One region of the Streptomyces sp. NPDC048196 genome, then DNA from elsewhere that is predicted to be linked to it. Evidence: riboswitches for the same ligand, from Rfam matches in the RefSeq annotation. Region 1 holds a riboswitch; each other region holds the start of a gene.
The links. A riboswitch is a leader RNA that binds a small molecule or an ion and turns the genes downstream of it on or off. The one in region 1 is predicted to bind cyclic di-AMP.
Positions count from the first base shown of each region.

Region 2: linked by a shared signal. The riboswitch ahead of AB0E02_RS16180 (NlpC/P60 family protein) and the one ahead of AB0E02_RS28185 (transglycosylase family protein) in region 1 are both predicted to bind cyclic di-AMP.
Region 3: linked by a shared signal. The riboswitch ahead of AB0E02_RS31090 (NlpC/P60 family protein) and the one ahead of AB0E02_RS28185 (transglycosylase family protein) in region 1 are both predicted to bind cyclic di-AMP.

Region 1 covers NZ_JBEZMM010000036.1:44,967-54,465, reverse strand. Annotated here, with positions in the region: gene AB0E02_RS28195 (septum formation initiator family protein) at 1-105, opposite strand, end outside; gene eno (phosphopyruvate hydratase) at 284-1,564, opposite strand; gene AB0E02_RS28185 (transglycosylase family protein) at 1,869-2,525, opposite strand; cyclic di-AMP (ydaO/yuaA leader) riboswitch at 2,533-2,741, opposite strand; gene AB0E02_RS28180 (transglycosylase family protein) at 2,954-3,970, opposite strand; gene AB0E02_RS28175 (cytochrome P450) at 4,221-5,456, opposite strand; gene AB0E02_RS28170 (LysR family transcriptional regulator) at 5,642-6,523, opposite strand; gene AB0E02_RS28165 (MFS transporter) at 6,692-7,972, shown strand; gene AB0E02_RS28160 (tetratricopeptide repeat protein) at 7,962-9,499, opposite strand, start outside.
Region 2 covers NZ_JBEZMM010000013.1:59,744-69,242, forward strand. Annotated here, with positions in the region: gene AB0E02_RS16170 (NlpC/P60 family protein) at 1-1,089, opposite strand, end outside; gene AB0E02_RS16175 (hypothetical protein) at 1,321-1,674, shown strand; gene AB0E02_RS16180 (NlpC/P60 family protein) at 1,861-3,018, opposite strand; cyclic di-AMP (ydaO/yuaA leader) riboswitch at 3,026-3,195, opposite strand; gene pcrA (DNA helicase PcrA) at 3,478-5,952, shown strand; gene AB0E02_RS16190 (peptidoglycan DD-metalloendopeptidase family protein) at 6,027-7,796, opposite strand; gene AB0E02_RS16195 (alpha/beta fold hydrolase) at 7,988-8,788, opposite strand; gene AB0E02_RS16200 (cobalamin B12-binding domain-containing protein) at 9,158-9,499, shown strand, end outside.
Region 3 covers NZ_JBEZMM010000045.1:40,996-50,494, forward strand. Annotated here, with positions in the region: gene AB0E02_RS31060 (SulP family inorganic anion transporter) at 1-1,413, shown strand, start outside; partial or broken gene AB0E02_RS31065 (PP2C family protein-serine/threonine phosphatase) at 1,526-2,058, opposite strand; gene AB0E02_RS31070 (hypothetical protein) at 2,176-2,406, shown strand; gene AB0E02_RS31075 (MFS transporter) at 2,600-2,986, shown strand; gene AB0E02_RS31080 (ATP-dependent Clp protease proteolytic subunit) at 3,390-4,025, shown strand; gene AB0E02_RS31085 (hypothetical protein) at 4,031-4,339, shown strand; cyclic di-AMP (ydaO/yuaA leader) riboswitch at 4,647-4,820, shown strand; gene AB0E02_RS31090 (NlpC/P60 family protein) at 4,825-5,298, shown strand; gene AB0E02_RS31095 (GNAT family protein) at 5,356-6,003, shown strand; gene AB0E02_RS31100 (ATP-binding protein) at 6,217-6,645, opposite strand; gene AB0E02_RS31105 (8-amino-7-oxononanoate synthase) at 6,884-8,092, opposite strand; gene bioB (biotin synthase BioB) at 8,247-9,398, shown strand; gene AB0E02_RS31115 (adenosylmethionine--8-amino-7-oxononanoate transaminase) at 9,391-9,499, shown strand, end outside.

The DNA.
Region 1 (9,499 bases):
GGTGAGGCGGTTGCGGCGGGCCGGCCGGGCGCGGTAGACGCGGGCGGCGGCCTGCTCGCCGAGCGCCTTGAGTCGGGTCGCGGTCGAGAACCGGTCCGCGGGCACGTCGTCTCCCCTTCACTGACGGACGCCGGTCTGCTTCAAGCAGGTACGTCCCCGGCAACGGTACGGGACCGTCGCCGGGGACGTACGGGGCGCTGGGCGGTCGGCTCGCCCGATCAGCCCTTTCGGGCCCCGGGTCGGGCCGCCCCGGCGGAACCGCGGGGCGCCGCGCTTCGGAGCGTCAGCCCTTGAAGCGGGGGAACGCGCTGCGGCCGGCGTACACCGCGGCGTCGTCGAGGATCTCCTCGATGCGCAGCAGCTGGTTGTACTTGGCGACGCGCTCGGAGCGGGCCGGGGCGCCGGTCTTGATCTGGCCGCAGTTGGTGGCGACGGCGAGGTCGGCGATGGTGACGTCCTCGGTCTCGCCGGAGCGGTGCGACATCATGCACTTGAAGCCGTTGCGCTGGGCCAGCTCGACGGCGTCCAGGGTCTCGGTCAGCGAGCCGATCTGGTTGACCTTGACCAGAAGGGCGTTGGCGGAGCCCTCCTCGATGCCGCGGGCCAGGCGCTCGGGGTTGGTGACGAACAGGTCGTCACCGACCAGCTGGACCTTGGCGCCGAGCTTGTCGGTGATGACCTTCCAGCCGGCCCAGTCGTCCTCGAACAGCGGGTCCTCGATGGAGACCAGCGGGTACGCGTCGACGAGCTCCGCGTAGTACTCGGTCATCTGGGCGGCCGAGCGGGACTGGCCCTCGAACTGGTACGAGCCGTCCTTGTAGAACTCGGAGGCGGCGACGTCCAGGGCGAGCGCGATGTCCTGGCCGGGGGCGTAGCCGGCCTGCTTGATGGCTTCCAGGATGAGGTCGAGGGCCTCGCGGTTGGAGCCGAGGTTCGGGGCGAAGCCGCCCTCGTCGCCCAGGCCGGTCGACAGACCGCGCTCCTTCAGGACCTTCTTGAGGGTGTGGTAGACCTCGGCGCCCCAGCGCAGGGCCTCGGAGAAGGACTCCGCGCCGATCGGGGCGATCATGAACTCCTGGATGTCCACGTTGGAGTCGGCGTGCGAGCCGCCGTTCAGGATGTTCATCATCGGCACGGGCAGGACGTGCGCGTTCGGGCCGCCCAGGTAGCGGAACAGCGGGAGGTCGCTGGCCTCGGAGGCGGCGTGCGCGACGGCGAGGGAGACGCCGAGGATGGCGTTGGCGCCGAGCGAGCCCTTGTTGTCGGTGGCGTCCAGGTCGAACATGGCCTGGTCGATCAGCCGCTGCTCGGTCGCGTCGTAGCCGACGAGCTCCGGGCCGATCTGCTCGATGACGGCCAGGACGGCCTTCTCCACGCCCTTGCCGAGGTAGCGGTTGGGGTCGCCGTCGCGGAGCTCGATGGCCTCGAAGGCGCCGGTCGAGGCGCCGGACGGCACGGCGGCACGGCCGGTGCTGCCGTCGTCGAGGCCGACCTCGACCTCGACCGTGGGATTACCTCGCGAGTCGAGAATTTCGCGGGCTACGACGACGTCGATGGACGGCACGTTGTCTCCTTCATGGGTGTCTGGAGTTGCAGCACGAGCCTAACGGCCCGGGGGGCGTCCGCCTGCCCTTGGCCCGCTCCGTGGGACGGAATAACCCCACAAGCAGCGCAAAGGCCCAGCTCATGGGGCGTTTGCCGCAACGTTCGCCGAGCGGGGAAAGTCCGGCGGAACGGCCGGCCGGCGGTGGCGGGGACGGCGGTGGGAAGGACGGGGGATACGACAGAAGCCCCGCCGCGGCGCGCCGGGGGGAGGGGCGCGCCGGACGGGGCCGGTCTCACCAGGGGTGTCCCGGTGCGGGGATGGCTCAGACGTGCAGCTTCTGGCCCGGGAAGATCAGGTTGGGGTTGCCGCCGATGACGGACTTGTTGGCCGCGTAGACGGCCTTCCAGTGGGTGCCGTGCGCCTTGGCGATCTTGGCGAGGGTGTCGCCCGCCTTGACGGTGTAGTTGCCGTGGCCCTGGTTCTTCTTCGGGGCGGCCGGGGCGCTCTCGTGCTTCGGGGCGGCCGGGGTGCGCTTGACGGCGGCGTCGCTCTTCGCCGGCGCGGACTTGGCCACCGGGGCGCTGGTGTTCAGGTCGGGGGACGGACCGCCGGAGGTCAGGCCGCCGGCGCCGGCGCAGGACCAGGCACCCGGGCCCTGGAGGGCGAGGAGCTTCTCGGCGGCGGCGATCTGCTGGGACTTGGTGGCGAGGTCCGCGCGCGGCGCGTACTTGGTGCCGCCGGCGGCGGCCCAGCTGGAGTTGGAGAACTGCAGGCCACCGTAGTAGCCGTTACCGGTGTTGATCGACCAGTTGCCGCCGGACTCGCACTGGGCGACCTTGTCCCAGGTGGCGACGGAGGCGGCGGAAGCGGAGGTGGCGCCCATCAGCGGGACGGCCACGGCGGCACCGGCGACACCGGCGAGCGTGGCGACGCGGACGGCCTTGGAGGGACGACGGTGCTTGCCCTTGTTGATCAGCATGGTTCGTTCGTTTCCTCACCGACGCCTGCGAGGTGAGCTGTCGGGTTCGGACTGATGAGTCGCCCGGCCGGTGCCATGGGCACCGGGCTTCACCCCAAGCCGGCTGACCCGCTTTCACGGGCCGGGCCGGCGCCTACCTTGGTTCCCCCGCTCCTGCCTACGGCGCTTGCGCGTCAACTGCCTCCGACCACCGGCAGGATTCGGCGTGTGATCGAAGGGGCCCGCTTTGGCGAGCGGTGATGACCGTAATCAGGAATCCCCGTGGCGTTCAAACCCCCCCAACTGGACCGAGTTGACCATTTTTGATCACGGAGGGGTCGTAAACCCGCAGGTGGGGACCGGTGCGACGGCGGTGGACCCTTCGGGGCCCACCGCCCCACAACGAGACGCTTGTCTCACTTTCGCCAAAGCGGGCCAAAACCGGCGAACTACCCTGCGGACTGGCCGAGATCGAGCTGCTGACCTGGTTGGATCAGGTCCGCGTCGGAGCCGACGACGTCCTCGTTGCGGTCGTAGAGCGCCGGCCAGCCACCCGGCAGCCGGTGCGCCTGGGCGATCGCTGACAGGCTGTCACCCGGCTGCACGGTGTACCCGTCGCCGCCCGCCGGGGGCGTCCGGTGCGCGTCGTCACCGCGCGAGGCGTGCCGCCCGCCGGCCGTCCGGCCGGTGCCGTCCTCCTCGCCCGGGTCCGCGCCGCCGCGGTGCCGGCCCGAACCGCCCGGCACGCCGTCCGTCCCCGTACCGCCCTGCGACCCGTCCTGCGGCCCGTCGGAGGCCGTGCCGTCCGCGGAGCCCGTACCGCTGCCGTCGTCCGTGCCGCTGCCGTCGTCGGAGGGGCCGGGGGTGCCGGACGGGTCCTCGCCCCGGTCGCCCGGTGTCGCGTCGCCGGACGGCCCGGAGGTCCGGTCGGGGCCGGGGGACGATTCGCCGGTGCCGGCGGAGTCCGAGGGGGCGGGAGTGGACGGGGACGGCGTGGTCTGCGACGGCTCGTCACCGGCCGGCTCGTCACCCGCATCGCCACCGGGGTTGTCGGCCGTTCCGTCGTGCATCCCGGTGGAGCCGGTGGAGCCGTCGTCGTCCGAGGGGTCGGGTATCGGGGCGCTGGTGCCGCCCGGGTCGACCTGCGGCGCCCGGCCGTCCTTCGTCAGGCCGGCGTTCACCGCACAGCTCGGCCAGGCGTCCGGGCCGAGGTCGTCGAGGATCGTCTCGGCCACCGCGATCTGCTGGGCGCGGCTGGCGAGGTCGGGCCGCGAGGCGTAGGCCCCGCCGCCGTGCCGGTCCCACATGTCCTGGGTGAGCTGGAGGCCCCCGTAGAAGCCGTTGCCGGTGTCCGAGCTCCAGATGCCGCCGCTCTCGCACTGGGCGACCCGGTCCCAGGTCGCGGTGTCGGCGGCGTGCGCGCCACTGGCGGAGAGCAGGGGCAGTGCGAGTGCCGAGCCGGTCACTCCCGCCGTGACAAAGATGGCCGGTGCTTGACGGGGGCGACGGTGTCGGCCGTTCCCGGAACGCATGCGGATGCCTTTCGCGCGGCGGTTGAGTTGTCGCGATCCGGCGGCTTCCTCGGCAATGTGTTCGAGGAGCCGTCGATCGTGGATCGAAAGGTAGCCGGGGTCACGGGTAGTCACAAGTCGGTGTAGCAAAGATCACGCGCAGGTCACGTCCTGACGCTCTGTCACCACCGGCCTTCGCCGCTGGTCAGGGCCGCTCGGGCGCGAACTCCACCGGCAGCGACCGCAGTCCGCGCATGATGAGCCCGCCGCGCCAGCGCAATTCGCCCGGTTCCACCGCAAGCCGGATGTCCGGAAGCCGGGTCAGCAGCGTGGCGAGCGCGGTCTGCCCTTCGAGCCGGGCGAGCGGGGCGCCCAGGCAGTAGTGGATGCCGTGCCCGTAGCCCAGATGCTGATTGTCACGCCGGGTCAGGTCGAGCACGTCCGGCTCGGGGAAGCGCGCCGGGTCACGGTCGGCGGCGGCCAGGACGACCAGGACGGGGTCCCCCTCGGCGATCCGCTGCCCGCCCAGGGTCAGCTCCTCGGTGGCGAACCGCCAGGTCGCCAGCTCCACGGGGCCGTCGAAGCGGAGCAGCTCCTCGACGCCGGTGGTCAGCAGCTCGGTGTCGCCCGCCGCCAGCGACTTCTGCAGCAGCTCGCGCTGGGCGGGGTGGCCCAGCAGGGCGTGGAGACCGTTGCCGATGAGGTTGACGGTGGTCTCGAAACCGGCGAAGAGCAGGATGAACGCCATCGCGGCGGCCTCGTTCTCGGTGAGGTGCTCACCGTGGTCCGAGGCTCGGATCAGCCCGGAGATCAGGTCCTCACCGGGCGTCGGCACGGCCGGCAGCGCCTCCCGCTTGCGGTGGATCAGCTCGGCGAGATAGCCGCGCATCTTCTTCACCGACCGCGCGACCCCGCCGCGCGGCCCTCCCCCGTGCCGGATCATCATGCCCGCCCAGTCCCGGAAGTCGTCCTGGTCCTCGCGCGGGACGCCCAGCAGGTCACAGATCGCGTAGATCGGCAGCGGGAACGCGAACTCGTGGATCAGATCGGCCTCGCCGCGGCCGGCGAACCCGTCGATGAGGTGATCGGTCAGCTCTTGCACCCGGGGCGCGAACTCGGCCACCCGACGGGGTGTGAACGCCTTGCTGACCAGCCGGCGCAGCCGGGTGTGGTCCGGCGGGTCGATGTTGAGCAGATGCGTCATCAGGTTGGCGCTGCGCTCGCCCGGGATGCCGACCTTGCCCTTGCCGTGCGCGGACTCGCTGTGGTGCACCGGGTTCTTGGAGAGCCGGGCGTCGGCCAGCGCCTGCCGCGCCTCGGTGTAGCGGGTCACCAGCCATGCCTCGACCCCGCTGGGCAGCGCCGTGCGGTGCACCGGCGCGTACTCCCGCAGCCAGGCGTACGCCGGATACGGATCGGACGCGAACTCCCAGGTGAACAGCGCGGGCGCGGGCGGGACCGGCCGGTTTGCCGGGCAGCCCGCGGGGCGGTCCGGAGCGCTGTCGGCGGGCGCGGGGTCCGTAGGGGTGGGGTGGGGCTTGTCGTGCACCCTCTGACCGTAACCGCCCCGGAGGACGCCCGGCGCACGGACGGCGGCCCCGCCCCGGGCCACCCGGTGGTCCCCCCTCAGGACGCGCCCGGATCCACCCCCAGCCCCTCCAGAAAGGCCACCGCCGCCGGGGACGGCCCCAGGGCGCTCCACACCACCCGTTCCGTACGCTCCGGCGCCGGCCGCGCCCGCACGATGTGCAGCCCGGACAGCTCGGCGGCGATGGCCTCCGGGACCATGCCGATGCCCAGCCCGGCCCGCACCAGCTTCGCCAGGAACTCCACCGTGGTCACCTCGAAGGACACCTCCGACGACAGCCCGGCCGCCCGGAACGCCTCGTCGCGCTGGCGCCGGGCCGCCGAACCCGCCGTGAAGTCCACGAAGGTCTCCCGCGCCAGCCGCGCCAGCGTCGTCCACTCCCGCCCCGCCAGCGCATGCCCCGGCGGTACGACGGCCACCAGCTCGCCGCGGGCCAGCACCCGCTCCCGTACGCCGGACGGGCGGGCGGCGGGCACCAGCCCGACGAAGGCCACGTCCAGCGTTCCCTCCCGCACCTTCTCGATGAGCGGATCGCTCATCTCCATCTGCAGGCCGACCCGCACCCGCGGACAGCGCCGGCGGAAGTCGCCCAGCTCCCGGGCGAGATCGACGGCCGCCACGGTCGAGATCGCGCCCACCGCCAGCCGGCCGCGCACCTCCCCGGTCGCCGCCGCCACCTCGGCCCGGGCCCGCTCGGCCGCCGCCAGCGCCTGCCGCGCCACGGGGACGAACGCCTCGCCGGCGGCGGTCAGCCGGACGCTGCGGCTGGTCCGGTCGAAGAGCCGCGCCCCGAGCTCCTTCTCCAGCCGGGCGATCTGGTGGCTGAGGGCCGACTGCACGACGTGGCACCGCTCGGCGGCCCGGGTGAACCCGCCCGTTTCGGCCACCGCCACGACATAGCGCATCTGCTGGAGCTCCATGGCGACCGATCCTGCCACCGTCCGGAACAACCCATCGTCATCCGAGATCAATCGCTATTCGAGATAGGTCCGATGAAAACCATGTGTTGGACTCATCGGTGCCAGCTGCCCGACGCTGGGTGAAGCCCGCCGCCACGGTGGTCGCGGGCACGAACGGGGAGGTCAGGTATGACAGCCGAGGACGCACACCGGTCCGCGCAGGGCCGGCCGGGACGGCTGGGCCGCGGCACGCTGCTGCTGATGTCCGTCGCCACCGGTCTGTCCGTCGCGGGCAACTACTTCGCCCAGCCGCTGCTCGACGTCATCGGCCATGACCTGGGGCTTTCGGCGTCCACCGCCGCGCTGGTGGTGACCGTCGCACAGATCGGCTACGGCCTCGGGCTGCTGCTGCTCGTCCCGCTCGGGGACCTGGTGGAGCGGCGGCGGCTGGCCGTCACGCTGTGCGCCGCGACCGCCGTCTTCCTCACCGTGACGGCGAGCGCGACCAACGCCGCCGTGCTGCTGACCGGCACCGCGCTGACCGGCCTGGCCTCGGTCGCGGCGCAGGTCGTCATGCCGTACGCGGCCACTCTCGCCGCCCCCGAGGAGCGCGGCCGGACCGTCGGCACCCTCATGACCGGTCTGCTGCTCGGCATCCTGCTCGCCCGTACGGCCTCCGGGACCCTCGCCGAGCTGGGCGGCTGGCGCACCGCGTACTGGGTCAACGCCGGGCTGATGGCGCTGATGGCCGTCCTGCTGCGGCTCCGGCTGCCGGCCCTGCGCACCACGGCCGGACTGCGTTACCCGGCGCTGCTGCGCTCCACCCTCGCGCTGTTCGCCCAGGAGCCGGTGCTGCGGTGGCGAGCGGTGCTGGGCGCGCTGACCTTCGCGGGCTTCAGCGCGCTGTGGACGGCGCTGGCGTTCCTGATGTCGGGACCGGCCTACGGCTGGCAGGAGTCCGCCATCGGTCTGCTGGGGCTGGTCGGCGCGGCCGGCTCGCTCTCCGCGTCCGCCGCCGGCCGGCTGGCGGACCGCGGACTGGTCCACCACGTCGCCGGCGCCGCGGCGTTCCTGCTGCTCGGCTCCTGGGGGCTGCTGGCGCTGGGCGGCGCGGGCGGCACCTGGTCGCTGGCGGCGCTGCTGGCCGGGGTGATCGTGCTGGACCTCGCCGCCCAGGGCATGCACGTCAGCAACCAGAACCTGATCTACGGCGTTCGCCCCGAGGCCCGTAACCGCCTCAACTCCGCCTACATGACCAGCTACTTCGCGGGCGGCGCGGTCGGCTCGGCACTGACCTCGGTGGTGTGGTCCGCCGGGGGCTGGTCCTGGGTGTGCGCCATGGGGGCCGGGCTGGCGGCGGCCGCGGTGGCGGTGTGGCTGCTGGACCGGCTGGCGCGCCGCCGTGCCCGGCCGGACGGGGCTGCACGGGAGCAGGAGCCGGCCGCGGTGACGGTATCGGTCACCCGATGACGGTGTCCCCGCTCCCGTCTTCGCCCGGGCCCTCGTCGAGGGCCCGCTCGGCACCGGGGTGGCCCAGGGCGGCGGCCTTGCGGTACCAGGCCCGGGCCTCGGCGGGCTCGTCGGCCGTCTTGTGCAGCTCGGCGAGGCGGAAGGCGCCGTGGGGGTCGCCGGATTCGTAGGCCTTCTCGTACCAGGGGCGGGCCTCTTCCGGGCGGCCCCGGCACTCCAGGAAGATGCCGAAGTTGGCGGCGGCGAGGGGTTTGCCCTCGTCGGCGTCCTCCCGGAGTTCCAGGTCGATGCTGTAGGGCGATACCGCATCGAAGTGGTCGCGCAGCCGCTGCGCCGCCTGCTTGTCGCCGGAGTCCGCCGCGCGCCGCAACCACACTTCGGCGGTTCCGCGGTCGTTCCACAGCAGGAGCAGGCTCGCCCAGCGCCCAGCGGCTTCGGTGCAACCGGCCCGGATCGCGTCGTAGTAGCTCTCGAAGGCGCCGTTGTCGTCCCCGGCGGCCAGCCGCAGATCGCCCCATAGACACGCCGCTTCCATATTCCCGCCCTCCCTTCCGACGCCCAGCCAGCGCTCCGCACGCTCCCGCAGCAGCTTCCCCAGCAGCGTGGCCGCCTCCGCGTCCCCCAACTCCGCGGCGAGCTCCAGATACGGTTCGGCGGCCTTGCCCTCGCCCCGGTCGGCCAGCATCCGGCCCAGCCGCCCCGCGGACTCCGGCCGCCCCGCATCCGCCGCGCGCCGGAACCACTCCTCGGCCTCCGCCCGCTCCCCCAGCGACTCGGCCACCAACCCGAGGTTGTGCAGCGCGGTGTCGTCGCCCGCCTCGGCGGCCCGCCGGAACGCCTCGCGGGCGGTGGCCGCGACGCTCGGGTAGTCGTACGTGTCGTCCGTCCGCGCCACAGCCAGGGCGAAGCGCCAGATCCGGCCGTCCACCGGCGGCAGGGTGTCCTGCCGCTCGGCCGCCTCCAGGAGGAAGGGCGCGATCCGCCAGGTGTCGCCGGTGCCGCGCACCAGGAACCGCAGCAGACCGTGGCGGCGTTCCCTCGCCCAGGCCTGGGCGTCCGGCACCGCCTCCCGGTCCATACCGGTCACGTCCGCATAGCCCTCGTGCACCTTGACCAGCAGGTCCATCGGCAGCGGGCCCCGCAGCCCGCAGCGGGCCAGGTCGAGGGCGGCCCGGACCAGGGCGTGGCCGCGCGGATGGCGGTCGGCGCGGCGGGCCCGCCACCACTCGTCCCAGAGCAGCGGCCCGAGCGTCAGATAGGCGGCCGCGCCTTCCGGTCCGCTGGAACAGAGCGCGTCGACCAGCCGCCGGTCCCCCGTCCGTCCGGCACGCTGCGCCAGCCGTGCCCGCTCGGCCGGGCTCCACCCGCGGGCCAGCTCGACCACGGTCGCCAGGTCCAGTACCCGGCCGTGCGGGGTGTGCCGGTGCTCGTCGTAGGCGTCCTCACGCATCGTGGCGAGCACGGTCACGCCCAGCGCGGTCAGCCGGGCCAGCAGCCTCGGCTCCAGACCACCGCCCCCGCCCCCGC
Region 2 (9,499 bases), on a different contig from region 1:
TGCGCCCGGATGCGGTGCGTGGATCATCTTCCCGTCGCCGATGTAGAGCCCCACGTGACTGACGGCCGTGTAGAAGAACACCAGGTCCCCGGGCGCCAGTTGGGAACGGTCGATGCGCGGGCCGGCGTTGATCTGGGTGTAGGTCGTGCGCGGGAGGGCGACCCCGCCGGACCGCCACGCGGCCTGGGTCAGCCCCGAGCAGTCGTACGCGGCGGGCCCGGTGGCGCCCCAGACGTACGGCTTGCCGAGCGCGGCGTAGGCGAACGCCACCGCCCGGGCGGCCCGCGCGTTGGGCGCCTGCTGCGCGGAGGCGGTGGCCGCGGCCGCCGAGCCGGTGGGGATCCCGCCGAGCAGACCGCCGTCCCGCCCGCCGCCCCCGCGGTCCGCCCGGCCGCCCGCCGTCCCGGCCCGGGAGCCGTCCCGTCCGGCCATCCGGCCCCGCTGTTCCGCCGTCAGCCGGGCCAGCAGCTGCTCCGCGGCGTCCAGTTTCCGGACGACGGTGACCCGGTGCTTCTTCAGCGTGGACTCGTTCCGGGTCAGCCGTTCCGCGGTCTCCTCGGCCCGTTGCCGGACCTGCCGCACGCTGCCGAGCCGGCGCGCGTACCCGGCCACCGCGCTCGCCTGGTGGGCCCCCGTCCGCTCCAGCACCGCGGCGCCCTCCAGATAGCGCTGCGGATCGGCGGACAGCAGCAGCCGTACGGTCGGGTCCACGCCGCCGGAGCGGTACTGGGAGGCGGCCAGGGCGCCCAGCCCGGCCCGCGCGGTGTTCAGCTTCTGGGTCCTGCGGGCGGCCTCGTCCTGCAGTCTGCTCAGCTCCTCGCGTGCGGTCTCCGCGGCTTCCTGCGCGCCGTCGTACTTCTGTGTGGCCACCTCTGCCTCCTGGTACAGCGCATCGACCCGGCCCTTGACCTGGGCGGGGGTGGAGAGGTCCGCCGCCTGGCCGGTGCCGTCGAAGGCGGTGGCGGTGGCGGCGCCGGCGAGGGCCAGCGTGGCGGCCGTACGGGCGGTGCGCGCGGTGCGCGAGCCGCCGGTGAGCGAGGCGAGCGGATGCTGCCTGGGCTTGCGGTGCGAGGCCACGGTGGCCGTCACTTCCTTCCCTTGCGGCGGGGCGGGAGTCGGCCGCCTGGAGGAGGACGCTAAGCCCGGCTGTCACGGGGATGGGCTCACTTGCACGGCATTGTCCGGTTTCGACCGCTGCCCGAACGCGGCTGACCGGAGCGTCATCGCCCGGTCGCCGGGGCCGCTCCGCGCTGACCGAAGCGGCGAATGTGGACGCCCTGCCGAAAAGGGCGTGCTATGCGGCGGATACGATCCGGCCCCATGGACGTAGTCATCAATATCTTCGTCGGCCTGCACATCATCGGCATCGCCTCCCTGCTGGGCGGCTTCCTGACGCAGATGAAGGCGATGGGTGCGGGCACCGCCCGGTTCGTTCCGGCCATGCTGCACGGCGCGCTGACGATGCTGGTCACGGGCATCGTGCTGGTCGGCCTCAACCAGGCGCAGGACCACCCGGTCAACAACATCAAGATCGGCATCAAGATGGCCGTCCTGGTGGTGATCCTGGCACTGGTCTACGTCAAGCGGGACGAGGAGCAGATCGACAAGGCGCTGTTCGGCGCGGTCGGCGGCCTCACGATGGCCAACATCTTCATCGCCGTCCTCTGGACCTGAGAACGCCGGCCGGACCTGAGAACGCCGGCCGCCGACCCCGGCCCCTAGTGCCCAGGGCCCGGCAACGGCGCCCCCACAGCAGCACACCGCGCGGTCGTCGCACTCCGGGATCCGGAGGCGAGGGCCGCGCGGTGGCGTGTGGGGGGTTTCCGTGGGGGGTGGGCCAAGGGGGAGCGGGGCCGGGCGTCAGCCCAGGCGGACGCTCCCGTAGATCGGCATGTAGTAGATCGACTCCTCCCGGACGTTCGCGCCCGGGTGCGGTGCGTGGATCATCTTGCCGCCGCCTATGTACATGCCGACGTGGCTGATGTCGTCGAAGAAGAAGACCAGGTCACCGGGTTGCAGGTCCTTGGTCGCCACCCGCTGGCCGACCTTGACCTGTTCCCAGGTGGTGCGCGGCAGAACGACCCCGGCCGCTTTCCACGCCGCCTGGGTCAGCCCCGAGCAGTCGTAGGACGAGGGCCCGGTGGCGCCCCAGACGTACGGCTTGCCGATCTGGGCGCGGGCGAACGCGAGGGCCTTCTCGGCCTTGGTGGACTGCGAGCCTCCGGTCGAGCCCCCGGTGGAGCCGCCGGTGTCCCCGCCGGTCCGGCCGCCGGTGGAGCCGCCGTCGTGCTGCCGCTGCCGCTCGCGCTCCTGCTGCTTGCGCGCCTCCTCCTCGGCCCGGCGCTTGGCCGCCGCCTCCTTCCGGCGCTCCAGTTCGGCCAGCCGCGCCTTCTCCTGGGCGGTCAGCCGGGACAGCAGCTGCCGAGCCTCGGCCAGCTTCTGCTGCACGGAGCGCTTGGACTCCTTCAGGGCGGCCTGCGAATTCTGCAGCTGATCCAGGCTGCGGGACGCCTCGGCCCGCTGCCGGGCGGCCGCCGCGGCCTGCTGCTGGTAGTCGCTGACGGCCTGTTGCTGCCGCCCGGTCAGCCGCTCCATCAGGTGGCTGCGGTCGAAGAACTGCTGCGGGTCCTTGGCGAGCATCAGCTGCGCGGTCGGGTTCATCCCGCCGGTACGGTACTGCGCCGAGGCGAACGTCCCGAGCTCCCGCCGGGACGCGTTCATCTTCTCGGCCCGCTTGGCCGCGGCGTCGAGCAACCCGTCCACGGTCTCGCGCTGGTGATCGGCGCGCTCCTTGGCGGCGTTGTACTTCTGGGTGGCCACCTCGGCCTGCCGGTAGAGGCCGTCGACCTTCTGCTTGACGTCTTCGATGGTGGGCCGGGGGGCTCTGGGGGCGGCGGCGTCGGCGGTCTGCGAGAGCAGGGTGACCGAGGCGAGCGCGGCGGTGGTGAGCCCGGCCGCCGTACGGCGGCTCCCGGGCGAGGTGAGAACGCTGGTGCGCGGCTTGCGATGGGACGCCAAGGCCGGCAACTCCTTCCGTGGACCGCCTACCGGGTTAGCTGTCGGGTTCGGGCGGTGTCGCTGACGGAAGGCCGTGCCCTACGGTCCGTACGTCCGCTGGCGTCGGTCGGACGGATCGATTCACCCCGGTGTTGCTGGTGGGTCCCCGGCTCCGGGTGACCCGGGCGTGACCGGAGGGACACGTCGCGGGCAGGGCCGGACTCGGCGTCGGCGGCCCGTGCGGACGCTGTCGTTCGCGGGGAGGCGGGCTGCCTGAGCGAGGACGTTAGCCAACTCGTGTGGCTCCTGTGAAGGCTGATGTTCGATATGCCCGAAACCTTTTCGTGACCTGAGCGATATCGTTCCGCTTTCGGGCGGTGTGCGCGGCCGCCGTCCGCAACGCCCGTTCTCCGGCCGTCCCGGCCACTTGTCCACAGTCCCCGGCACGCTGTCGGTGCGGCGGCCTAGACTCGGTGGGCGATGAGCAGCCTCTTTGACGACAGCTTCCTGGCGGACCTCGGCCACAAGGACGAGGAGCCCCCGCCGCCCCCCGAGGACGAGCACGGGCCGGTCCCCGAGGAGATCCCCGCCGACCTGTTCGGCGGGCGGTTCGACGCGCCCGTGCCCAGGGACGCGTACTACCGCGACGGCGCCGCCCGCCCGGCCCTCGACCCCGCCGCGCTGCTTGAGGGGCTCAACGACCAGCAGAAGGCCGCCGTGGTGCACACCGGCAGCCCGCTGCTGATCGTCGCCGGCGCCGGATCCGGCAAGACCCGGGTGCTCACCCACCGCATCGCGCACCTGCTCGCCGAGCGGCACGTCCACCCCGGCCAGATCCTCGCGATCACCTTCACGAACAAGGCCGCCGGCGAGATGAAGGAGCGCGTCGAGCAGCTGGTCGGCCCGCGCGCCAACGCCATGTGGGTCTCCACCTTCCACAGCGCCTGCGTGCGGATCCTGCGCCGCGAGTCCAAGAAGCTGGGCTTCACGTCCTCCTTCTCGATCTACGACGCCGCCGACTCCAAGCGCCTGATGTCCCTGGTCTGCCGCGATCTGGACCTCGACCCCAAGCGCTTCCCGCCCAAGTCCTTCAGCGCGAAGATCTCCAACCTCAAGAACGAGCTCATCGACGAGGAGACCTTCGCCGGGACCGCGGCCGACGGATTCGAGAAGACGCTGGCCGAGGCGTACGCGATGTACCAGGCGCGGCTGCGCGAGGCCAACGCCCTGGACTTCGACGACATCATCATGACGACGGTCAACCTCCTCCAGGCCTTCCCGGACGTCGCCGAGCACTACCGCCGCCGCTTCCGGCACGTCCTCGTCGACGAGTACCAGGACACCAACCACGCCCAGTACACCCTCGTCCGCGAGCTCGTGGGCACCGGCACCGCCGACATCCCCGCCGCCGAGCTGTGCGTCGTCGGTGACGCCGACCAGTCGATCTACGCCTTCCGCGGCGCCACGATCCGCAACATCCTCCAGTTCGAGGAGGACTACCCGGACGCGACCACGATCCTGCTGGAGCAGAACTACCGCTCCTCGCAGACGATCCTGTCCGCCGCCAACGCCGTCATCGAGCGCAACGAGAACCGCCGCCCCAAGAACCTCTGGACCGACGCCGGCGCCGGCGCCAAGATCAACGGCTATGTCGCCGACACCGAGCACGACGAGGCGCAGTTCGTCGCCGACGAGATCGACCGGCTGACCGACGCCGGCGACGCCAAGGCCGGCGACGTCGCCGTCTTCTACCGCACCAACGCCCAGTCCCGTGTCTTCGAGGAGATCCTCATCCGGGTCGGGCTGCCCTACAAGGTCGTCGGCGGAGTGCGCTTCTACGAGCGCAAGGAGGTCCGCGACGTCCTCGCGTACCTGCGCGTGCTCGCCAACCCCGAGGACAGCGTCCCGCTGCGCCGCATCCTGAACGTCCCCAAGCGCGGCATCGGCGAGCGCGCCGAGGCGATGATCGACGCCCTGTCGCTCCGCGAGAAGATCACCTTCCCGCAGGCCCTGCGCCGGGTCGACGAGGCGTACGGCATGGCGGCCCGCTCCGCCAACGCCGTCAAGCGCTTCAACGTCCTGATGGAGGAGCTGCGGACGATCGTGGAGTCCGGCGCCGGGCCCGCCACGATCCTGGAGGCCGTGCTGGAGCGCACGGGCTACCTCGCCGAACTCCAGGCGTCCACCGACCCGCAGGACGAGACCCGGATCGAGAACCTCCAGGAACTCGCCGCGGTCGCCCTGGAATTCGAGCAGGACCGTGGCGAGGAGAATCCGGGCACCCTCTCCGACTTCCTCGAACAGGTCGCGCTGGTCGCCGACTCCGACCAGATCCCCGACGAGGACGAGGAAGGCAGCGGCGTGGTCACCCTCATGACGCTGCACACCGCCAAGGGCCTGGAATTCCCCGTGGTCTTCCTGACCGGCATGGAGGACGGCGTCTTCCCGCACATGCGCGCGCTGGGCCAGACCAAGGAGCTGGAGGAGGAGCGCCGGCTGGCGTACGTCGGCATCACCCGCGCCCGCGAGCGGCTGTACGTCACCCGCTCGACGATGCGCAGCGCCTGGGGCCAGCCGTCGTACAACCCGCCGTCGCGGTTCCTGGAGGAGATCCCGGACGACTACGTCGAGTGGAAGCGGACCGGCCCGGCGACGCCGTCCGCGTCGATGGGCGGGCTGTCGTCCCGGGCCGGCGGTGGCGGCTTCGGCGGGGGCATCGGCTCGTCGTTCTCCTCGTCCCGCGCCAAGGGGCCGAGCGGTTTCGCCACCCGCCGGACCAATGACCGCCAGGTGGTCTCGCTGGCCGTCGGTGACCGTGTCACCCACGACAGCTTCGGGCTGGGCACGGTCGTCGCCGTCAAGGGCAGCGGGGACAACTCCGAGGCGACGATCGACTTCGGCGGCGAGAAGCCCAAGCGGCTGCTGCTGCGGTACGCGCCGGTGGAGAAGCTCTGACAAAGGCCTGGCAGCTCTGACGGAGTCCTGGGCGCCGGCCGGTGGCCGGCGCTGCGGGAACGGTGCGCCGGGCGTCAGTTGGGGTTGAGGCCGTGGCTGCGCAGCCACGGGATCGGGTCGACCGCCGCGCCGCCCCCGGGACGCACCTCGAAGTGCAGATGCGGGCCGGTGGAGTTGCCGGAGTTGCCCGAATAGGCAATCTGCTCACCGGCCTTGACCGAACCCGACCGGATCTTGGTGCTGCTCAGGTGGCAGTACCAGGTCTCCGTGCCGTCCGGCGCGGTCACGATCGCCATGTTGCCGTAGGCGGAGTTCCACTGGGTCCGGACGGTGCCGTCGGTGGCGGACATGACCGGGGTGCCGTAGCTGACCGGGAAGTCGATTCCGGTGTGCACGGACATCCAGTTCACGCCGGCCTGGCCGAAGAGCGCGCTGAGTCCGTGCTGGGTCACGGGCAGTACGAACTTCGGGCGCAGCGCCTCCTTGCGGGCGGCCTCCTCCGCCTTCCGCTTGCGCTCCTGCGCCTGGCGTTCCTTGAGGTCGAGCCGTTCCTGGGTGCGGCTGGCCCGGTCGCGGAAGTCGTCGGCGCCGGCGCTGAGTCCGGCGAGCTGGGTGTCGAGCTTCTTGTTGGCCGCGGCCCGCTGGACGCCGCCCGGGTCGGGCGCGGTGGCCTGGGTGGTGGTGTCGTCCTTGTCGTTGCCGCCGAGACCGGCGACGGACGCGGCGGCCACCCCGCAGACGCCCATGGCGGCGACCGACGGCACGGCGACGGTCAGCAGCGCCGAACGCTTCGCCGGGCGGCGCCGGCCGCGGCCGCGGACCGGCTTCCCGGCGGCGGGCCCGGTGACCCGCCGGCCGGCCGGGGCGGGGGCCGGAGAGGTCACCGGCATCGCCTGGGTCGGGGCCTCGGCAACGGCGGCGGCGCCTTGGCCCGGGGCCTCGTCGGTGACGTCGGTGTCGTCGTGGTCGTCCCAGGCGGCGGAGTCGGCCGGGGGCGGGCCGGGCTGGGCGGGGATGCCGGCCATCAGCGGCTGGTCGGTGGTGGACCAGATCGCGGTGGCTTCGTAGCTCGCGGTGTCGAGCGGGTCCGTGTGCCGTGCGTCGACGCCGATGGTGTCGAAGGTGGCGGTCTCGAAGTTCGCCATCTCGAAGGCGGCCGTGTCGAAGGCCGCCCTGTCGAAGGCCGCGGTCTCCTCGACCGCGGGGGCCTGCTGCCCGAGGGCGTCATAGCCGCCCGTCGTCCCGTATGTCCCGGCGGGCTCCTGCGTGCCCAGCGTCTCGTAGGCCCCGGTCGTCCCGTACGCCTCGTACGCGCCGACGGCGTAACTGCCGGTGTCATAGCCGGTGGTGGGGTGGTTCCCGGTGTCGTACCCGCCGACGCCGTAGACCGTGGCGCCGTGGGTGTCGTAGCCGCTCGGGTCCTGCGCCGGGGTCTCGTAGGCGGTGTGCGCGTACGGGTCGTAGGCGCCGGTGTCCCACTGCGCCGTGGGGTAGCCGCCGGTGTCGTACGTGCCGGTGGCGTAGCCGTCGCCCGCCGTCGGGTACGTCCCCGTGCCGTAGTCGCCGGCGCCGTAGCTGCCCGTGCCGTAGGTGCTCATGTCGTAGGCGCCGGTGTCGTACGTCCCGCCGGGATAGCCGCCGGTGTCGTAACCGCCCGTGGCGTGGGCACCGGTGTCGTACGCGCCGGGGAGCGAGCCGAAGAGGGGGTCGCCGTCGCCGTATTCGGCACCACCGGCCGGGGAATGCTGCTGCCCGTAGGACTCGTAGGCCGGATAGTGCGCATACGAGGCGTCGGAAGCGGAGCCGGTCGGAAGCGCGGCCTCCGATGGGTGACGGTCGTTCACCAACTTCTCTTTCGCCTCGGCAGCAGGAGAATTAGCGGCGACTGTACCCGGCGGTACACGACGGCGACAATCTTCCACGGGTTTTACGCTGCGCGAGACCGGGCATTTGGCCGCCTTTCGGCAGAGGCCATGCGAGTTCTTGGCGCCCCGTTCGATGGCTGTTCGATAGCCCGTCACGGAGCGGAGCGGCCTCAGGCCACGGATATGGCTCCGTCGGCCTCCTCTTCGGCTGCCGGGTCCGCCGCGGCCAGTGCCTCCCGTATGCCGGCCGCGACGGTGCCGTTCACCGGGAGGGCGAGATGTCCGACACCGGCGACATGGACGTTACGGGCGAGCAAATCCGGGTGATCGATTCTGGCCGCGGTGGCTGGAATCATCACCTGATCCGCGTCGCTCCAGAAAGCGACAAATTGCGTCCGGCAATTCGGCGCCGGCAGCGACAACTCCGCTATCACCTCGGAATCGGGGCGCATCTGGCGGACGATGGGGTGGGCCGACATCAAGGGGGCTATACGGGTCCCGGCGTGCGGGGTGCCGAGGGTGACGACCCTGCGGACCCGGGCGTCGCCGCCGAGCCGCTGGACGTAGTAGCGGGCGATCAGACCGCCCAGGCTGTGCCCGACGAGGTCCACCCGGCGGTGACCGGTCCGCGCGCAGACGTCCGCCACATGCCGGCCCAGCAACTCCGCCGCTTTCCGCAGGTCGCAGGTCAGCGGGGAGTAGTTGAGCGCCTCGACGTGGCACCAGCCGTGGCGCAGCAGCGAACGGCGCAGCAGCACGAAGACCGAGCGGTTGTCGATGAAGCCGTGCAGCAGCAGGACGGGCGGATGCGCCCGGCCCTCGGTCGGGAGGAGCGGAGGGGCGTCTTCCGTCGCGTGGGGCGGCCGTGGCACGGAACGCTCCCGGGACATGCCGGTGGGATAGAGGAGTAGATGCCCGGCGAGGACCGCCAGGTCCACGAGCGTGGTGCGAAGACAGGGCAGGGTCTGCATGACCGACCTCCCGAACGGCATGCGGCAGGCGGCGCTGACCCCCGATGCCCTCGTGGGAAGCCATGAGCGGCGGCGCACGGGCGCACTCGTCCCGATGCGCGTGACGATCCATGGTGCGGCGGCCCGGCTGCGGCTCCCCGGACGCCCGGCCCGCGCGCACTCCGCCCGGCCCTGGCGGCACGACGCACGGAACGCGGCGCGTAGCGAACGTGTCCCAGGTGTGATTTCCCCCTCGCCGGATGTCACGAAACGGCTGGATACTGGATGCTGGCGATAACGTTCGTTCACGTCGTGGCCGCCGGATCGCGGTCGCGCGCCCGATTGTCGGCTTTGCGGCACCACCGTGCCGTGCAGGGCTTGGAGGCAGTGATGAGTGTGGCTCGGCAGGACGGAGCGCAGGCGGGGACCCCTGGCGCGGCGGGCCGGTCGGGGCCGATCCGTGTCGTGGTGGCCAAGCCGGGGCTGGACGGGCACGACCGGGGCGCCAAGGTCATCGCCCGGGCGCTGCGCGACGCCGGTATGGAGGTCATCTACACCGGGCTGCACCAGACCCCCGAGCAGATCGTCGACACCGCGATCCAGGAGGACGCCGACGCGATCGGGCTGTCCATCCTCTCCGGCGCGCACAACACCCTCTTCGCGAAGGTCATCGCCCTGCTGGCGGAGCGCGACGCGGCGGACATCAAGGTCTTCGGCGGCGGCATCATCCCC
Region 3 (9,499 bases), on a different contig from region 1:
GCCGGGCTCGTCGTCGCGCTCGCCCTGATCCCCGAGGCGATCAGCTTCTCGGTCATCGCCGGGGTCGACCCGGCGATCGGCCTGTTCGCCTCCTTCACGATGGCCGTCACCCTCTCGATCGTCGGCGGCCGGCGCGCGATGATCTCCGCGGCGACCGGCGCCGTCGCCCTGGTCATCGGCCCGCTCAACCGCGAGCACGGCTTCGGCTACCTGGTCGCCGCCGTCATCCTGGGCGGTGTCTTCCAGATCCTGCTGGGCGCCCTCGGGGTCGCGAAGTTGATGCGGTTCGTGCCGCGCTCGGTGATGGTCGGCTTCGTCAACGCCCTCGCGATCCTGATCTTCATGGCGCAGGTCCCGGAGATGACCGATGTGCCCTGGCCGGTCTATCCGCTGATCGTGGGCGGGCTGGCGCTGATGGTGTTCTTCCCGAAGGTCACCAGGGTGATCCCGGCGCCGCTGGTCTCCATCATCGTCCTCACGGTCATGACCGTCGCCGCCGGGATCGCGGTGCCCACCGTCGGCAACAAGGGCGCCCTGCCGTCCTCGCTGCCCGTCCCGGGCCTGCCCGATGTACCGTTCACGCTCGCCACCCTCACCACGATCGCGCCGTACGCGCTCGCCATGGCGTTGGTGGGCCTGATGGAGTCGCTGATGACGGCCAAACTCGTCGATGACATCACCGACACCCGCTCCAACAAGACCCGCGAGTCCATCGGCCAGGGCATCGCCAACATCGTCACCGGCTTCTTCGGCGGCATGGGCGGCTGCGCCATGATCGGCCAGACCATGATCAACGTACGGGTTTCCGGCGCCCGCACCCGCCTGTCCACCTTCCTCGCGGGCGCGTTCCTGATGGTGCTGTGCATCGTGTTCGGCCCGGTCGTCTCCGACATCCCCATGGCTGCCCTGGTCGCCGTGATGGTGATGGTGTCGTTCGCGACGTTCGACCGGCACTCGATCGCGCCCCAGACCCTCAAGCGGATGCCCGCGGGCGAGATCACCGTCATGGTGCTCACCGTCGCCGTCGTGGTCGCCACCCACAACCTGGCCATCGGCGTCGTCGTCGGCACCCTCACCGCCATGGTCGTCTTCGCCAAGCGCGTCGCCCACCTCGCCGACGTCACCGCGGTCGTCGATCCGGACGGCACCCAGGTCGTCTACCGGGTCACCGGTGAACTGTTCTTCGCCTCCTCCAACGACCTGGTCACCCGGTTCAACTACGCCACCGACCCCGACAAGGTCGTCATCGACCTGTCCGCCACCCACGTCTGGGACGCCTCCTCCGTCGCCGCCCTCGACGCCATCGAGACCAAGTACGCCCAGCGCGGCAAGACCGTCGAAATCACCGGGCTGAACGACCCCAGCGCCCACCTTCACCGCAAACTCAGCGGTGAACTCGCAAACAGCCACTGACTCGCCCCAACCACCTGTTGACCGCCTTCCCGAAGGCCGCCCAGGAGCCTGGCGAGGCTCGGTGCGATAACGCGTCACCGGTGCTGCGGGCGCCATTCGAAGAGCAGGATGGTTACGTCGTCCCGCAGTTGGTTTTTCGCTGGTGGTCGAGGATGGCGTGGGTGAGCAGCCGCAGCACCTCGGCCGGGCGCTGACCGGCGGCGGAGGAGTGGATGATGAAGTCGGTGAACCGGTCGAGGCCGAACTCCGCACCGTCCGCGTCGCGAGCCCCTAGGAGGCCGTCGGTGGAGAGCAGGACGCAGTCGTCCGGTTGCAGGGTTGTCTCGTGGACCTCCCGGACCGCCGGGGCGAGGGGGCCGGCCAGGCCGATCGGAGGCTGCGGAGGGCTGTCCAGCATGCCGTCGAGCACCCGCTGGGCACGGATCAACAGCGGTGCGGGTGGCCGCAGTTGACCCATTGCAGTACCCCGGCGACCGCGTCGAGCCGGCACAGCACGCCGGTGCAGAAGTGGTCGGGCAGCCACTGGGCGAGCGCCTGGTCGACGGAGCCGACGACGTCGGCCAGGTCGCCACCGCCGCGCCGGGCGTTCCGTGCCGCCGCCATGGCGACCGACGTGGTCAGGCCGGAGACCAGATCGTGCCCCATGGAGTCGAACAACTGCAGACCTCAGCGTCGATCAAGCCGCTTCCCACAGGCCTGCGTCCAGAAGGCGAGCTGCCTTCGTGATGCTCCCGGGCATCAGGTGCGGAGCGCTTCGCGCAGATGGCACTCCTCGTCGCCGTCGAACGCGGCATGAGGCTGCCGTCCATCTTCGACAGGCAAACGATCGCCGCGGCGTGCCGAAGCACGGCGCTCAAGTGCATGGAGCGGCTGGGAGTCCCGGTCGCCCTTGCACCGGAAATCCTCGGCGCCGTGTCTGAAGCCGACGCGAACCGGATCCGGGACGTGGCCGACGTGGCCGACTATCTCAGCGCTGTGGCCACCCCTCCCTGACCGGCCTTCTCCCGACTCCGCTCCCGCTTGCCTCGGCTCGTCCTTCCATCCCGGCCCCTGCACGAGCCCCGCCGGAAGCCGTCCCCTCCGCTCGGCCCTGCTGCACAGTGAGCTCGTTGCCCGCCACCGACGGGCTCCGCGGCTGACGGCAGATGCGGAGCCAGGGACACTCGGGCTGGGCCTGGCTCCCGGTGTGCTCCTCGCCTCCGGCATCGTCAGCCAGCCGGAAAGTCCCCGCTGGCTGGTCGCGCATGGCCGCAGTGATCAGGCTCAGCAGGTGCTGACCCGGCTTCGTGGTGGTGACGGGGCTGCCGAAGACGAGCTGGCGGAGGTCGAGCGGACCCACCGTGCGACATGGGCGAGTGCTCCGCTGGCTCTCGGACAACTGCTGTCGCAGCGGCTCAGACCGGCCTTCACCATCGGCATGTTGCCGGTGTTCTTCCAGAACCTCGGCGGTATCAACACGATCCTTCTGCTACGCGCCGACGCTCTGCACCGACATCGGCTTCAACGACCGAGGCGCCCTGCTCGCCACTATCGGTATGGGAGCCCTGTTCATGCTGACGATGATTCGCGCTGATTCTCATCGACCGAAGCGGCCGCAAGCCACGGCTCGTTCACGGTGCGCTGGGCATGAGCGCGGGCAAGCGGACCGATCCTGTTTGGTTCGGATCCCGATGTCGGGGAGGCGCTTGCCGATCTGGCTGTCGGTGACAGGGCACCCTGGACGACCGCCCGGGAACAGGCAAGGAACGTCGTCCGGCGTGCCGACCTCGGCCCTACCGCGGCGAATCACGACAAGCTCGCGGACCAGGCTGACCATGGACGCCCCCCAAACGGTGACAAGTGATGTGAGACATGAGCCCTCACCAAGGAGCAAAAAGCCCCATCTGACCTGGGCATTTGACTTGATCACTAAAATCGGGTCCCATTCTAACGGGATGTACGTCCTGTACATTTTCTACAGAGGAAAGGGGCCGGCCATGCTGCGACCGACCGCCCGCTACGTCCTTCCGGAGTTCACCGAGCGCACCACGCAGGGGACGGTGACGATGGACCCGTACTCCAAGCTGCTGAGCGAGCGGATCATCTTCCTGGGGACCCCGATCGACGACACCGCCGCCAACGACGTCATGGCGCAGCTGATCCACCTCGAACACGCCGCGCCCGAGCGGGACATCTCGCTCTACATCAACTCCCCCGGCGGCTCGGTCACCGCGATGACCGCGATCTACGACACGATGCGCTTCGTGTCGTGCGACGTGGAGACCGTCTGCCTGGGGCAGGCCGCGTCCTCCGCCGCGGTGCTGCTGGCCGCCGGCGCCCCCGGCAAGCGGCTGGCGCTCCCGGGCGCCCGGGTGCTGATCCACCAGCCGTCGGTGAGCGAACCGTTCGAGGGCCAGGCCAGCGACCTCTACATCCAGGCGCAGGAACTGCTGCGCAGCCGCGCCATGCTGGAGGAGATGCTGGCGCTGCACACCGGTCAGCCCCGCGAGCGGATCGCCGCGGACATCGAGCGCGACAAGATCTTCGACGCCCCGGCCGCGCAGGCGTACGGCCTGATCGACGGGCTCACCCGTAACCGCAAGCAGTCGGCCGACCAGCACGCGGGGCGGTGAGCCGGATGTGGCCGCCGGAGACCCCGCCGCTGCCCGCGCTGACCCGCGCCGAGGGGCAGCTGATCGACTGCTACCTGGAGGCGCTCGACCTGCTGGGCCGGATCAACCCGGCCCGCGGCGGCGGCACCTACCAAGCCCTGCGCGCCGCTCAGGCACTGGTGAGCAAGGCCGCCGAACTACGGGACGCGCTGACGCTGATGCACAACCGGGGCGAGCACGAGCGGCACGGCGAGACGCTGGCCCGGGCCCTGCGGGTGCTGGACGGGGAACGCCGGGCCGGATACGTGACGGTGCCGCCGGCCCGGGAACCCTGAGCCGACACGCGCGCCCGCGCTGCCCGGACGGCGTAGCGTCCGCGCGTGCGGTAAGGGGGCGACGAATTGCGCGGGGCACCGGAATTACTGCGGTTACCGATGTTTCGCCCCAGGTCCGGGGGGTGCCGCAGGCGCCTCTCAAGCGCGTAACGGGGCAAATCCCACCATTCGGCGCAACTGTGGCGCATGTCACATTCGGCATTTTCAACTCGGAATTCGGGTGGCGGGTGCGTGAGGATCCCTTCGACGACAAGACCCCGCCACAGCGACGGGGCGGTCCGGCCGGGCGCCTAATCCCGCCGCCGTGCCGGATGTCCGGTCGATGCGTGTGGATCGGCGGGAGCGGAGGACCCGAGCAGTACGGGGTCCGGGGCCCGCACGGCCCGACGGACTCCTTGGGGTGAAGCCGTGGAAGCGGCCGGGCATCTTCGCCTGCCCGAACCCGACAGGTCTTCCTTCGCAGGCGGCTGACGAAGGGTTTGCGCATGACCGTGCGCACGCATACGCCACATCTGCTGGCCCGCGCCGGCGCCGTGTCCGCACTGGCACTGGCCACGCTCGGCGGGACCACGCTCGCCCCGGGAACCACCGCCGACGCCGAGGCCGCGACCGTCTCCGCACATGCGCTGCGGATCGCGGCCTCCAAGCGGGGCTCGCCCTACCAGTACGGGGCCATGGGGCCGTACCGCTTCGACTGTTCGGGCCTGACGGTGTACTCGTTCAAGCGCGCCGGCCGGGAGCTGCCACGCACCGCCGCGCAGCAGTACGGCCAGACCCGGCACATCCCGGCCGCCGCCCGGAAACGCGGGGACCTGGTCTTCTTCCACTCGGGCACCGGCATCTACCACGTCGGCATCTACGCCGGGCACGGCCGGATGTGGCATGCGCCCAAGGCCGGCAGCGTGGTGCGGCTGGAGAGGATCTGGAGCCGCGCGGTCTCGTACGGAAGAGTGCGCTGAGCTGCGGCGACGCCGGACGCTCGGTGAAGTGTCAGTGGGCCCCGGTAACTTGACGGGGTGACCTCGGAACTGAGCAAGGTGCTTACGGCCGCGGCGCGGGGCTGCTTCCCGCCCGCGGACGGTTCGGTGACGGTGCTGCCCCCGCCGTCCCCGCGGGACGTGGGCGTGGTGTCGTTCACCTGCCATGCCGTGGTGTTCGCGGACGTGGAGCCGTCCTGGGTGCACGACCGGACAGCCCCCGGCGACCTCGCCGGACCGCTCAGCCCGCCGTTCCTCACCGCGCTGGGTGAGCGGACCGGCCGCGAGGCCAACAACATCGACCTGGCCACGGTCGCCGAGGCACTGCCCGGCCCGCCGCCGCTGGAGCTGGTGGAGACCACGGACCGCAGCCATCCGCGGATCGTGCGGGCCCTGCGCCACCGCGACGAGGTGCGGGTCTGGACGACCGGGGACGGCGGGACGCTGGTCATCGGCCGGGGCGTGGCCGGCCGCCTTGAGCTGGCGGTGGAGGTCGAGGCCGCCGGCCAGGGCCGCGGTCTCGGCCGCCGGCTGGCGCACGCCGCCCGCCATCTCATACCGGCGGGCGAACGGCTCTGGGCCCAGGCCGCCCCCGGCAACGCCCGCAGCGTCCGTGCCCTGCTGGCCGCGGGGTTCGTACCGGTGGGCGCGGAGGTGCTGATGGTGCCGGTCGGCGGACGCGGCTGAGCCGTAGCCGCTGCGTGGGCAGGGCGCCGGTGGTGGCCTCCGGCTCGCGGGGCTTCCAGCGCGTGAAGCTCCCGGCGCGCGGGGCGCCCGGTGCGCGCCGCCGCGCGGCGCGTTCGGCCGCCCCGCCGTGCCGTGACGTCGGGCTTCCCCTCACAGCGGGCTTCCCATCACGGCGGCCTTCCGTTACGGCGGCCCTCCGTGACGGCCGCGCCGTCAGCCGACCGCGATCCGCCAGGGCAGGCTGATCCAGACGGTCTTGCCGCCGGTGTCGGTCGGGACGACGGAGAGCCGGCCGCCGGCCTCCGCGGCGAGGAAGCGGATGATGACCAGCCCCCGGCCGTTGTCCTGCTGGACCGCGGCGGGCAGCCGGCGCGGGCGGCGCGGGTGACTGTCGGTGACCCCGACGCGCAGTTCCTCGTCGCGGTCCAGGCGGAGTTCGAGGGTGAAGGTCGGGGACCGTCCGAAGGTGTGCTGGACGGCGTTGGTGGCGAGTTCGGAGACGATCAGGCGGACCGCGTCGGCGGTGGCGGAAGCGGCGGGCAGACCCCATTCGGTGAGCACCGCGAGGGCGTGTCCGCGGGCGAGGCGGACCGATTCCGGGGCGCTCGGCAGGGTGAGTGCGGATTCCTGGTGGTCTGCCATCGCGACGCCGTCCCTTTCCCACCGAGGCCGGCTCCGGTCCGCTGACCGGTGAGCCGGCGTGCCGCTCGGGTCAACGATGCGGCCTCGGGCTTCTGCTGGAGCGCCAGACTGCCACCCGTGCCCCCGGTGTGGTGCTCGATCCAGCAACATCTACAGATATCTATCGCTCGATGCGGTGAACTCTGCGACGGGAGACCGGATAGGGGACGCCGTGCCGGTCACCCAGCGTCACCGAGGATCAGATCATCGACGGCGCGGTGGCGACGATCGTCTCCACCGCTTGGTCGAGCTGCCCCTCCGTCAGGTCCGCGCGGGCGGTGAGCCGCAGCCGGGAGATCCCGTCCGGCACGGACGGCGGGCGGAAGCAGCCGACCGCGAGACCGGCCGTGCGGCAGTCGGCGGCCCAGCGGACCGCGGCCTCCGGCGAGGGGGCGCGGACGGACACCACCGCGGCGTCCGGCCGTACCGCCGTCAGACCGGCCGCGGTGAGCCGGCGGTGCAGTGCGCGGGCGACCTCCCCGGCCCGGGCGGCGCGCTCGGGTTCGCGGCCGATCAGCCGCAGCGCGGCCAGCGCGCCGCCGGCCGCGGCGGGGGCCAGGCCGGTGTCGAAGATGAACGTCCGGGCGGTGTTGACCAGGTGCTCGATGACCCGGGCCGGGCCGAGCACCGCGCCGCCCTGGGAGCCGAGCGACTTGGAGAGCGTCACGGTGGCGACCACGTCGGGGTCCCCGGCCAGTCCGGCCGCCGCGAGCGCCCCCCGGCCGCCGTCACCGAGGACACCCAGCCCATGGGCGTCGTCGACGAGCAGCGCGGCGCCGTGCGACCGGCAGGCGGCGGCCAGAGCGGGCAGCGGTGCGGCGTCGCCGTCGACCGAGAACACCGAGTCGGTGACCACCAGCGCCCGCCCGCTGTGGCCGGCCAGGGTGCGGCGTACGGCCTCGGGGTCGGCGTGCGGGGCGACCTCGGTGCGGGCCCGGGAGAGCCGGCAGCCGTCGATGAGGGAGGCATGGTTGCCGGCGTCGGAGACGACCAGGGTGCCGGGTGCGGTCAGCGCGGTGACCGCGGCGAGATTCGCGGCATATCCGGACGAGAGCACCAGAGCCGCCTCGAAGCCGCAGAACGCGGCGAGTTCCGCCTCCAGCCGGGCGTGGAGTTCGGTGCTGCCGGAGACCAGCCGCGAGCCGGTGGCGCCGGCGCCCCAGAGCTGCGCGGCCTCGGCCGCGGCGTGGGTGACCTCGGGATGCCGGGAGAGTCCGAGATAGTCGTTTCCGGACAGGTCGAGCAGCGGGCAGTCGGCCGGGCGGGGGCGCAGCGCGCGGACCAGGCCGGCGCGTTGGCGTTCGGCGCGGGCGGTGTCGAGCCAGTCGAAGGCCGAGCCGGGCGCCGGGCCGGCGGCGGGCGGGGGCGCGGTGTCGCGCAGCGGCAGCGCGGCGGAGTCCTGCGGCATCGGCGTCCTTCGTCGGGGGCTCGATTGTGGGCTGTCGATAGACGTTAGCGGTCGTTCCGCCCGGTCACGGTGTGGCGATACACACACCCCGATCGACGCGCGTTGTGGGAATCCTCCTTGGCCGGGGGCGGGGGCGTAGGACAGGATCATCGCCATGGACCTGCTGAACACACTGGTGGACAAGGGACTGCGGCGCGAGTTGCCGACCCGTGAAGAGGCGCTGGCCGTGCTGGCGACTTCCGATGACGAACTGCTCGACGTCGTGGCCGCGGCCGGAAAGGTGCGCCGCCAGTGGTTCGGGCGGCGGGTCAAGCTCAACTACCTCGTCAACCTCAAGTCGGGCCTGTGCCCGGAGGACTGCTCGTACTGCTCGCAGCGGCTGGGGTCGAAGGCCGAGATCCTCAAGTACACCTGGCTGAAGCCCGATGACGCCTCCAAGGCGGCCGCCGCCGGGTTGGCCGGCGGCGCCAAGCGGGTGTGCCTGGTGGCCAGCGGCCGCGGCCCGACGGACAAGGACGTGGACCGGGTCTCGGAGACCATCGCCGCGATCAAGGAGCAGAACGAGGGCGTGGAGGTGTGCGCTTGTCTGGGACTGCTCTCCGACGGCCAGGCCGAGCGGCTGCGCGCGGCGGGTGCCGATGCCTACAACCACAACCTCAACACCTCGGAAGCCACCTACGGCGACATCTGCACCACGCATGACTTCTCCGACCGGGTCTCCACCGTCCAGCAGGCCCAGGCCGCGGGCATGTCCGCCTGCTCCGGACTGATCGCCGGTATGGGCGAGAGCGACGCCGACCTCGTGGACGTGGTGTTCGCGCTGCGTGAGCTGGACCCGGACTCGGTGCCGGTCAACTTCCTGATCCCGTTCGAGGGCACCCCGCTCGCCAAGGAGTGGAACCTCACCCCGCAGCGTGCGCTGCGCATCCTGGCGATGGTCCGGTTCGTCTGCCCGGACATCGAGGTGCGGCTGGCCGGCGGTCGCGAGGTGCATCTGCGCAGTCTGCAGCCGCTGGCCCTGCACCTGGTCAACTCCATCTTCCTGGGCGACTACCTGACCAGCGAGGGCCAGGCCGGCAAGGACGACCTGGCGATGATCGAGGACGCCGGCTTCGAGGTGGAGGGCACGGACACCACGACGCTGCCCGAGCACCGCCGGCCGTGCGGCGAGCACGCGGCCGCGGCCCCGGAGACGGACGCCGAGGCACCCGCCGCCACCGTCCCCGCCCCGTCCGACGAGGCCCGCCGCGATCTGGTGTCGGTGCGCCGCCGCGGCGCCGGTACCGACCTCCCGCCCAATGCCTGAGCCGCTCGGGCCCCGCGAACTGCTCGCCCTGGACCGGCAGCACGTCTGGCACCCGTACGGGCCGATGCCCGGCACCGCCGCGCCGCTGCTGGTCGAGTCGG